3 regions of the Clostridium sp. 001 genome follow, and region 3 is predicted to be linked to each of the others. Evidence: riboswitches for the same ligand, from Rfam matches in the RefSeq annotation. Region 3 holds a riboswitch; each other region holds the start of a gene.
The links. Region 3 has a riboswitch for thiamine pyrophosphate ahead of thiD (bifunctional hydroxymethylpyrimidine kinase/phosphomethylpyrimidine kinase). Riboswitches for the same ligand answer to the same signal wherever they lie in the genome.

Region 1 (3,289 bases), 650 kb from region 3:
TGTAGTTTTAACTTTTATATGATAGACTTCGTATTCTTTTGATATCGTTTGCTAGAATAAACGCGATCATTTGTTCCAGCAATATTATTATCAGTAGATATGAGTTCAATTATAATTTTTTAATATTTTTATCTTATATGAAAAGATTAAACGCATACAAATATTAATGTAAATGTATTTTTAAATGTTAATAATCAAAAAAGGAGGAGATAATTTTGAAGATAATAAGGACAGTTTTGGGAGATATTTTACCAGAGGAAATGGGGGTAACTGATTCACATGATCATTTAATTAGAAGTGGTGGACCAGAAGTAGATGAAGATCCAAGTTTTCTTATGGATAGTGTACCTAGTGCAATAAAAGAGTTCTCATCTTTTGCTGATGCTGGTGGAAAAACTATGGTTTGTATGGATCCTATAGGCTGTGGAAGAAATGTAAAATCAATGCTTAAAGTAGCTGAAGCAGTAAAAGACAGAGGACATATTATAATGACAACTGGATTTCATAAAGGCATACGTTATGATAAAAGGACATCATGGCTTGCAACAGTTAATATTGATAAAATAGTTGAAATGATGGTAGCTGAAATAGAAGTAGGAATGGATATTCACAGTTATAATGGGCCTGTAGTTGAACGTACAAAAGCTCGTGCAGGTTTAATAAAAGCAGGTACGGGGTATAGATTGATATCCAAGCTTGAACAAAAAGCATTGGAAGTAGCTGCATTAACCCAACAGGAAACTGGATGTGCGATTTCAGTACATGTGGATCTTGGAACAATGGCCTGGGAAGTAGCCAGGTTATTAAAAGCATATGGAGCAAACACTGATAAAGTTATACTGTGCCATCTTCAAAGAAATCCTGATATATATTATTACGAGAAAGTACTTAATGAAGGTGTCAATATATGTTTTGATGGACCGAATAAAGTTAAATATGCTCCTGATAGTTTATTAGCCGAGAATATGATTTCACTTGTAAATAAAGGATATGGCAAACAACTTTTATTGTCTATGGATGCAGGATTTATGGATGGACTTTGGAGTTATATGGAAGACGAGGGTATGGCAAACGGTATAGATTATATGCTTACACGTTTCGTACCTTTATTAAAACAAATTGGAATGGAAGATAAGGCATTAAACTACATTTTGAAAGATAATCCAGCTAGAATTTTTGCTATTGATAAATAATAATTAAATTATTGTATAATTTAAGCAAAAGAGGCTGTTACGTTAATTGCGTGACAGCTTTAGCATTGACCAACTTTTGCTATTGTAGTAATATAAATATTGTATTGATAATGTAAAAATTAAATAGATTTAGTATCCCAGGGGGGCTGGTGTTACCGGCTGAGAGTAAGAATATAATTCTTAGACCCTATACCTGATCTGGTTAATGCCAGCGTAGGAAGAGGTTTTTATGTAATTGATAAATAAAGGTACAAACTTCCTAAGAGGTTTGTACCTTTTATTTTCAATTAATAATGTGTCTGTCGGATGAAAAAGGAGAAACTTATTATGAAAACATCTATGAAATTATACGAAAGCGTAAAAGACATATGGAATTCTTACTATGAACATCCATTTGTAAAGGGAATAGGAGAGGGAAACTTAGAAATAGATAAATTCAAATTTTATATGATTCAAGATTACATATATCTTTTAGATTATGCGAAAGTGTATGCCTTAGGGGTGATAAAATCCAGTGAAGAAAGCATAATGCAGGGGTTCTCAAATATGGTGGACAATATATTAAATGGAGAAATGAATATTCATAGGCATTATATGAAAAAAATAGGCATTAAAAAAGAGGAAATAGAAAATGCTAAAGCTTCTATTGAAAATATTTCGTATACAAGCTATATGCTGTCTGTATCTCAAATGGGAGATTTAATGGATTTAACTACTTCTCTTTTAGCTTGTATGTGGAGTTACTATTTAATTGGTAAAAAGTTGAGTAAAATAGATGGGTCACTGGACAATGAGTTCTATGGACAGTGGATAAAAGGGTATATATCTAGTGATTATGAAAAGGAGACTAAGTGGGTGATAGATTTGTTAGATTATTTGACAGAAAATATATCGGAAAAGAAATTTAACAGGTTAAAGGAAATATTTATAAATACAAGCAAGTATGAATATATGTTCTGGGATATGGCTTATAACGAGGGGATGTGAAATCATGCTGGAATTTAAAAATGTAAGCTTCAAATACGAGGAAGATCCTGATTTCATTATAAAAAATCTCAATTTTAATGTAGATAAAGGGGAATTTATAAGTATAGTAGGTCCTAGTGGATGTGGGAAAAGTACTGTACTTAGACTTATTTGCAAGCTAGAAAAGGCTTTTGAAGGAGATATAGTTTTAAAAGATAAAAATATAAATGATTTAAAAGGTTATATAGGATATATGCCGCAAAATGATCTTCTTATACCCTGGCGAACTATACTTCAAAATGTATATCTTCCCCTTGAAGTTAAAGGTGAAAATTTGAAAGAGGCACAGGTTCAAGCAGAAAAAATGTTAAAGGATTTTGGACTTGAAAAATATAAAAATAAATACCCGAAGGATTTATCAGGAGGCATGCGGCAGAGGGCGTCTTTTGCAAGAACTCTCCTTACGGGAGCAGAAGTGTTGCTTTTGGATGAACCTTTCAGTGCATTAGATGCTATAACAAGAGTTTCTATGCAGGAATGGCTCATTGATAAATGGTTAGCTTTAGATAAAACTATATTATTTATAACCCATGATGTAGAAGAAGCTCTTTTTTTATCAACTAAGATATTTGTTACATCTGAAACTCCAATAAGAAAATTTAAAGAAATAAAAGTGCCTCTCAACTATCCGAGGACTAGAAGTATGATAGACACACCTCCTATATTAAAGATAAAAGAGGAACTTATAAATGAACTAAAAAAGGGGGTTAGGCTGTGAAAAGGTATAGATCATCCATAATAGTTGCTGTATTGTTTTTTGCAATATGGCAGGCTCTAGCAATGTATATAGATGCAATGTATATACTGCCTTCTCCTACTGCTATTTTAGAAAAAATATGGGAACTTAAAGATATTTTATTTTTAGTACACCTTCCTGCCACTCTTTTGATTACTATTGAGGGACTTTTAATATCTATAGTGCTTGGGGTAGTGCTTTCTGTGGCTATGAATATAAGTGAAAGAATACAAAGAGCTCTTTATCCAATTGTAATTGTAACTCAAACAGTTCCAATTACTGCACTTGCACCTATATTCATACTTTGGTTTGGATATGGTATATGGAGTAAGGT
Region 2 (3,289 bases), 2.1 Mb from region 3:
TAAATTATCACTGCCTGGATATTTATAATTGTGTTTCTGCTAATATAAATAGACTAACTCCCGTGTCTAAGGACAAGTTTCAGGCTATAGAGTATTTTATAGATAAAAGCAAGTCCAGTCATGAGAATTTAAATGGAATCGGACAAGGTAAAAACTTGATAATGATACAGGTAGAAGCACTTCAAGGATTTGTTATAAATTCTTCTGTAAATGGAAAGGAGATAACCCCGAATTTAAATAGATGGATATCACGTTCAGAATATTTTGATAATTTTTACTATCAGGTGGCAGCTGGAGGAACTTCTGATGCGGAATTTATGACAAACAATTCACTTTATCCTGCATCAGCAGGTGCAGCTTATTTGCTTTACTCTGGCAATGAATACAATGCAATGCCGAAAAATTTTAAGGGTAAAGGTTATTACACTGCAGCTTTACACGGATTTAGGGAAAGCTTTTGGAATAGGAATGTAATGTATAGAAAATTTGGCTTTGATAATTTTTATGGTGAAAAAAGTTATAAGCAAAATGAGTCTATAGGACTTGGTTTAAGTGATAAATCTTTTTTAACTCAATCTGTGGAGAAGTTAAAAAAGATGAAAAGCCCATACTATGCTTTTTTAATAACTCTAACAAGTCATTTCCCTTATGATGATGTAAATAAATATGGGGACTTTGATGTAGGAGATTATAAAGGAAGTCTTATTGGAAATTACATGAAGGCAGTACATTATACAGATGAACAGCTTGGAATGTTCTTAGATGAACTAGATAAAAATGGTACTTTAAAAAATTCAATAGTTGTACTATATGGAGATCATTATGCAATACCTAAAGATAAACAAGATCAGCTTTTTAACTTTTTGAAGACGAGTCCTAAATCTGATTTAGAGTGGGAAAAGCTTCAAAAGGTTCCTATGTTTATTCATTTCCCTGATGAATCTGTGAAAGGAGTAAACCATGTTTATGGAGGTCAGATGGACATATATCCTACGGTATGCAATTTATTTAAACTTAAGGAAGAAGACATGCTTGGTAAAGACCTCTTTAATCCTGAGAGCGAAAGAGTTACATTTAGAAATGGTTCTTTTATAGATAAAGATTGTTACTATTCTTCACAAGATGATATTTATTATGATGTAAATACGGGAAATAAAATTTCTAAAAGTGATAAACTTCAAAAAGAAGAAGATTACATATTGAATCAGCTTGGTTATTCAGATTATATTTTGAGACATAATTTAATTAAAAAACTAAATTTGGACAAGAGCAAATAATATATTTACATTTATTTGGATAAGTGTTAGTATAAAAATGTAATTAATCTAAAATTATTTATAGTGCCAGGGGTGCCATTTGTGCTGAGAAAAGTGAAAACTTTAACCCTTTGAACCTGATTCGGGTAACGCCGACGTAGGAAAGCTACTTTAATATTGGATTCAAAGCACTGTTTTTATAATAGTGCTTTTTATTTTTGTTAAAGTATAGGGAGAGAATAAAATGTTTGTAGATGCGCATAATCATATGGATTTTTATAAAGACAATTTAAGTAATGCAATTGATAGTATAAATTACAGCAATATCAAAACCTTGGGATGTTCTATGGATTTAGAGAGTTATATATTTACAAAAAAATTAAGTAAAGATAATAAAAATATAACTCCATGTTTTGGAATACATCCCTGGGAGGCACATAAAAACTACAAGGATTTAGATAAGTTCGATGATTATGTAAAGGAATGTAAAATTGTTGGAGAAATAGGGCTTGACTACTATTGGGTTTTGGAGAAAGAAAAATATCCTTATATGAATCTAGTATTTGAATACTTTTTAGGTAAAGCTAAGAAATATGACAAAATAACAAACATTCATACTAAAGGAGCAGAAAAGGAGGTATTGGATTATATAAGAAAATATGATTTAAGAACACCTATAATTCATTGGTATAGTGGAGATTTGAATATACTAAAAAAGCTTTTGGAGTATGGGTGTTATTTTACAATAAGTGTTGATATAGGATATTCTAAACTTACAGATGAGATAGTAAAGATTCTTCCTCTAGGCAGAATTTTAACAGAAACTGATGGTCCTAATTCACTTGAATGGGTGAATAAAAAATATGGATATCCATCTGAAGTTATAAATATTGTAAGAAAAATTTCTTTAATAAAGAATCTCCAGTTTGAAGAAGTTAGAGAAAAAATTTATGACAATTTTAATAAATTAAAATTATAGACTGAAGGTGCTTGTATATGGAAAAAACAAAAAACATTCAAAGTAAAATATATCCTATAGCTACAATAGTAATAGTTGTACTTATATGGCAGTTAACAATAAACTTTGCCCATGTTCCTCAGTATATTATTCCTTCTCCGCTGGATATTTTAAAAACTCTTGTATCAGATTTTCAAAATATAATGGAAAATACTCAAACTACATTGTACGAGTCTTTTATAGGTTTTTTTATATCTATAATATTTTCCTTTATATTAGCTGTAATAATGGATAGTTTTGAAATTGTGAGAAAGTCAATATATCCTATTTTACTAATATCTCAAACTATTCCAACTATAGCAATTGCGCCTTTGTTTATAATATGGTTTGGATTTGGGGTACTTCCTAAAATAATAGTAGTGGTAATGGTATGCTTTTTCCCGATAGTTGTAAGCCTCGTAGATGGCTTTGAGAAAGTAGACAGGGATTATATAAATTTATTTAGCACTATGAAAGCCTCAAAGTTACAGACATTTTATCACTTAAAGCTTCCCTATGCTATGGTGAATTTTTTTTCAGGCTTAAAAATAGCAGCAACTTATATGATAATGTCTGCAATTATAGGTGAATGGCTTGGAGGAGATAATGGCATTGGGGTATATATGGTAAGGGCAAAAAATGCCTATCAATTGGACAAGGTTTTTGCTTCAATTTTAGTCATTGTTATCGTAAGCATTATAATAATCTATATTATAGATTTTATAGGTAAAAAAATAATACATTGGAAATAGAGGGGACGAATATGAAAAAAAATAAAATTATATTTTTAGTATTAACTGTGTTTATTGTAAGCTTAGTATTCGCAGGATGTGGAACGGGTGAAAAGAAACAGGCAGCTGCTTCTTTAGATAAAACTACAGTAATACTTGACTGGACTCCAAACACAGATCATACAGGATTATATGTAGCACTAGATAAAGGATATTATAAGGAGGAAGGACTGGATGTGAAGATAGTTCAACCTTCGCAAGGTAATGTGACAAATCTTGTAGCTGCAGGCAAAGGAGATTTTGGT
Region 3 (3,289 bases):
GTATTCTTTTTTCCATTGAAGCTGTATAATGCTCATATTGTTTTATTATCTTATCTGTATTTAAACTAAATCTTATTTCCGTATGACCATTATGATTTATGTTTAAAAATCCATCTATATCATTGTACTTTGTTACGAATCTAAATCTTGCAAGCTTTTGATCTCCAAAGTATTCTATACTCTTTTTAAGTGAATTGGTATACGGCTCCACAGGAACTGGATCGGAGGTTGCAGCACCTTCAAATACAGTTATTTCAGGATTTCTTTCATCTATATATTTTTGAGCCTGTTTTAAGATGTCATCAACATTGACATGAACTCTCACAAAAGGTTTTTCCCCTAATTGTGTATTTAAATAGCAGTACTCACACTGTCCAATACATCCACTAACTAAGGGCAGTTGATAATGTGCCGAAGGCTTACAACTTTGAAATTTCAAGCTTTTTTTTACACCCACAACTAAAGTTTTTTTACCTTCCCTGTACTTTTCATATATATCTTTTCCTGGCACAGCTGACATAACTCTATTTGAAGACAATTTTATTATCTCCACCTTGTCATCATTTTTAAATCTATTATATATCTCATTTCCCAGAGAATATTCTAGGGTACCTTTTTCAAAAATAACTCTATGTGGAACAAACATTAATTACACACCTTCCTGATATAGAGTTTCTAAACAAAACTCAACTTATACCTCAAACAATTCATAGGATGCTCATTAAAGTATGTGAAAAAATCAATAAAAATATTCTAAATAAAATCACCTATAATTCCAAGTCCCAGACAAATATTTTAATATGCAGATAAAAATAGCCATAATGCTTGTACAACATTATGGCTATTTTAAACCATTTTTATTCTGGAACAATCATAACTAAAACCTGTGAATTTTTTAATACTTTACTTGTTACAGATCCGATCATTCTAGCCAAACCCTTTTTATTAGATTTAGTCATAATTATCATATCAAATTCATCACAATTTGCCTTTTTCAGTATTTCATCTGCTACACGTCCAAAAACACAATATTTTTCAGGTTTATATTCTTGAATCTTTCTTTCAGCTCTATCTAAGATGTTTTCACCTTTTTTCCTTGCCATATCTACCATGCTATTTGATACACCCGTTTCATTTACTATAACTATTTCAGATACATACATAAGAGTTAACTGTACTTCATCTCTGGAAAACAATTTTTTTAAACAGTCAAGTGAATGCATACTTCTCTCTGTTTCATCTAATGGGACTAAAATTCTTTTCTTTTCCATATCAACACATCCTATCATTTTTATTAATTTGTTTTGTAACAAAAATCTTCAATTAATGCCATTATATCACACGTACTGCAAAAACTTTTATTCGGCTGCTATTGCTAACACCCTCCCACATTCCATTTATGTACATATGGGGAAACTTAGTCAATGAAGTAAATATTAAAATTTCATATTGCAAATTTTTATCACTGTAGTAAAATTAATGTATAAAACTTAATACTTTTGTGGGGGTGCTGCAAGGCTGAGAAGAGATCTTTCTCTAACCCTTTGAACCTGATCCAGATAAAACTGGCGTAGGGAAGCAACTTACATATTTTTGATTTTAAAGGTATATGCTTTTCTGCATATACCTTTTATTTTGACCTGATGGCTGCCTACTGTAATACTCCCACTAAGTAAAATTCAATTGATATTAATTTTAAAGTTACTAAATTAGGGGGGTAAAAATGAAAAAGGTATTAACAATTGCAGGTTCTGACAGCTGTGGTGGAGCTGGTATACAAGCTGATTTAAAAACCATGAGTGCCCTTGGCGTATATGGTATGAGTGTCATAACTGCTGTTACAGCTCAAAATAGCATAGGAGTACAGGACGTAATGGATGTAACTCCTGAAATTGTAGAAGCACAAATAAGATCTATATTTGATGACATACAAGTAGATGCAGTAAAAATTGGTATGGTTTCAAACAGCAAAACCATATCTGTAATAAAGAGGCTTTTAATAGAATACAAAGCTAAAAACATAGTAATTGATCCTGTAATGGTATCAAAAAGTGGTTACTTTCTCTTAAAACCTGAAGCACAAACAGCTATAAAAGATCTGACAAGCATTGCAGACGTCGTAACTCCAAATATTCCAGAAGCTGAAGTTCTGACAGAAATGAAAATAAAAAATAGCAGCGACATGGAAAAAGCAGCTTTTAGCATAAAAGAGCTAGGTGCTAAAAACGTGCTTGTAAAAGGAGGCCACAGATGCAATGATGCCAACGACGTTCTTCTTTATGAAAACAAAATATTAAACATAGACGGTCATAGAATAGATACTAAAAACACTCATGGAACAGGATGTACCTTATCTTCTGCCATAGCCTCCTTCTTGGCTAAAGGTGAAAGTACTGACAAATCCGTATATCTTGCAAAGCAATATATAACTAAGGCTATAGAAAATTCCTTTTCCATAGGAAGTGGCGTTGGTCCCGTGGGACATTTCATTGAATTATATAAAAAAGCTGATGTAGATTTCAAATAAACAGATTTCTAATATAAAGGAGTATGAAAAATGGATAATTTAAACTTAGACAGTGTGTCAAAAGTATTAACACAGGTAAGAAATAAAGTACCTCTTGTAGATTGTATTACAAACAGTGTCACTATAAATGACTGTGCAAACATTCTATTATCTTATGGAGCTTCTCCTGCCATGTGTGAAGCTTATGATGAAGTTTTTGATTTTGTAAAAATATCTTCTGCCCTATATATAAATTTAGGAACCCTCACAAAAGAACAGGAAGCTGCAGTAATCCTAGCAAGTACCTCTGCAAAAATCCACAATATACCTGTAATACTTGACCCTGTAGCTTGTGCTGCTATACCAAGGAAAGCTCAAGTTATAAATAGAATTATGCAAGTTGGTAAAGTAGATGTTATAAAAGGAAATGTAGGTGAAATTAAATTTCTTGCAGGACAATCTTCTAACGTAAGAGGAGTAGATTCCTTAGATAATGGAGAAGGAGCCTTGGATTCAGCTGTAGCTTTAGCCAAAAAGTACAACTGTGTAGTTGCTGCAACTGGCAAAGAAGATTTTATAACAGACGGTAAAAATAGTGTTGTAATTCAAAACGGGGTGGAAATGTTAACTAAAATAACTGGTGCAGGCTGTATGCTTGGAGCATTATGTGGTGCTGCCATAGGTGCCTCTGAGGATAAATTTATAGCTACTGTAAGTGCCATACTTTCAATGAATATAGCTGGTGAAGAAGCCTACAAAGCAGCAAAAGCTCCTGGAACTTTT

Region 1: another riboswitch for thiamine pyrophosphate. It lies ahead of tenA (thiaminase II); the one in region 3 lies ahead of thiD (bifunctional hydroxymethylpyrimidine kinase/phosphomethylpyrimidine kinase).
Region 2: another riboswitch for thiamine pyrophosphate. It lies ahead of B5S50_RS15895 (TatD family hydrolase); the one in region 3 lies ahead of thiD (bifunctional hydroxymethylpyrimidine kinase/phosphomethylpyrimidine kinase).

Annotation. Positions count from the first base shown of each region.
Region 1 is NZ_CP020473.1:647,244-650,532, reverse strand. It holds gene B5S50_RS02830 (phosphotriesterase) at 216-1,193, shown strand; TPP riboswitch at 1,323-1,430, shown strand; gene tenA (thiaminase II) at 1,521-2,180, shown strand; gene B5S50_RS02820 (ABC transporter ATP-binding protein) at 2,185-2,937, shown strand; gene B5S50_RS02815 (ABC transporter permease) at 2,934-3,289, shown strand, end outside.
Region 2 is NZ_CP020473.1:3,408,081-3,411,369, forward strand. It holds gene B5S50_RS15890 (LTA synthase family protein) at 1-1,277, shown strand, start outside; TPP riboswitch at 1,336-1,438, shown strand; gene B5S50_RS15895 (TatD family hydrolase) at 1,501-2,235, shown strand; gene B5S50_RS15900 (ABC transporter permease) at 2,253-3,005, shown strand; gene B5S50_RS15905 (ABC transporter substrate-binding protein) at 3,017-3,289, shown strand, end outside.
Region 3 is NZ_CP020473.1:1,302,159-1,305,447, forward strand. It holds gene splB (spore photoproduct lyase) at 1-646, opposite strand, end outside; gene B5S50_RS05845 (universal stress protein) at 858-1,271, opposite strand; TPP riboswitch at 1,494-1,595, shown strand; gene thiD (bifunctional hydroxymethylpyrimidine kinase/phosphomethylpyrimidine kinase) at 1,724-2,527, shown strand; gene thiM (hydroxyethylthiazole kinase) at 2,558-3,289, shown strand, end outside.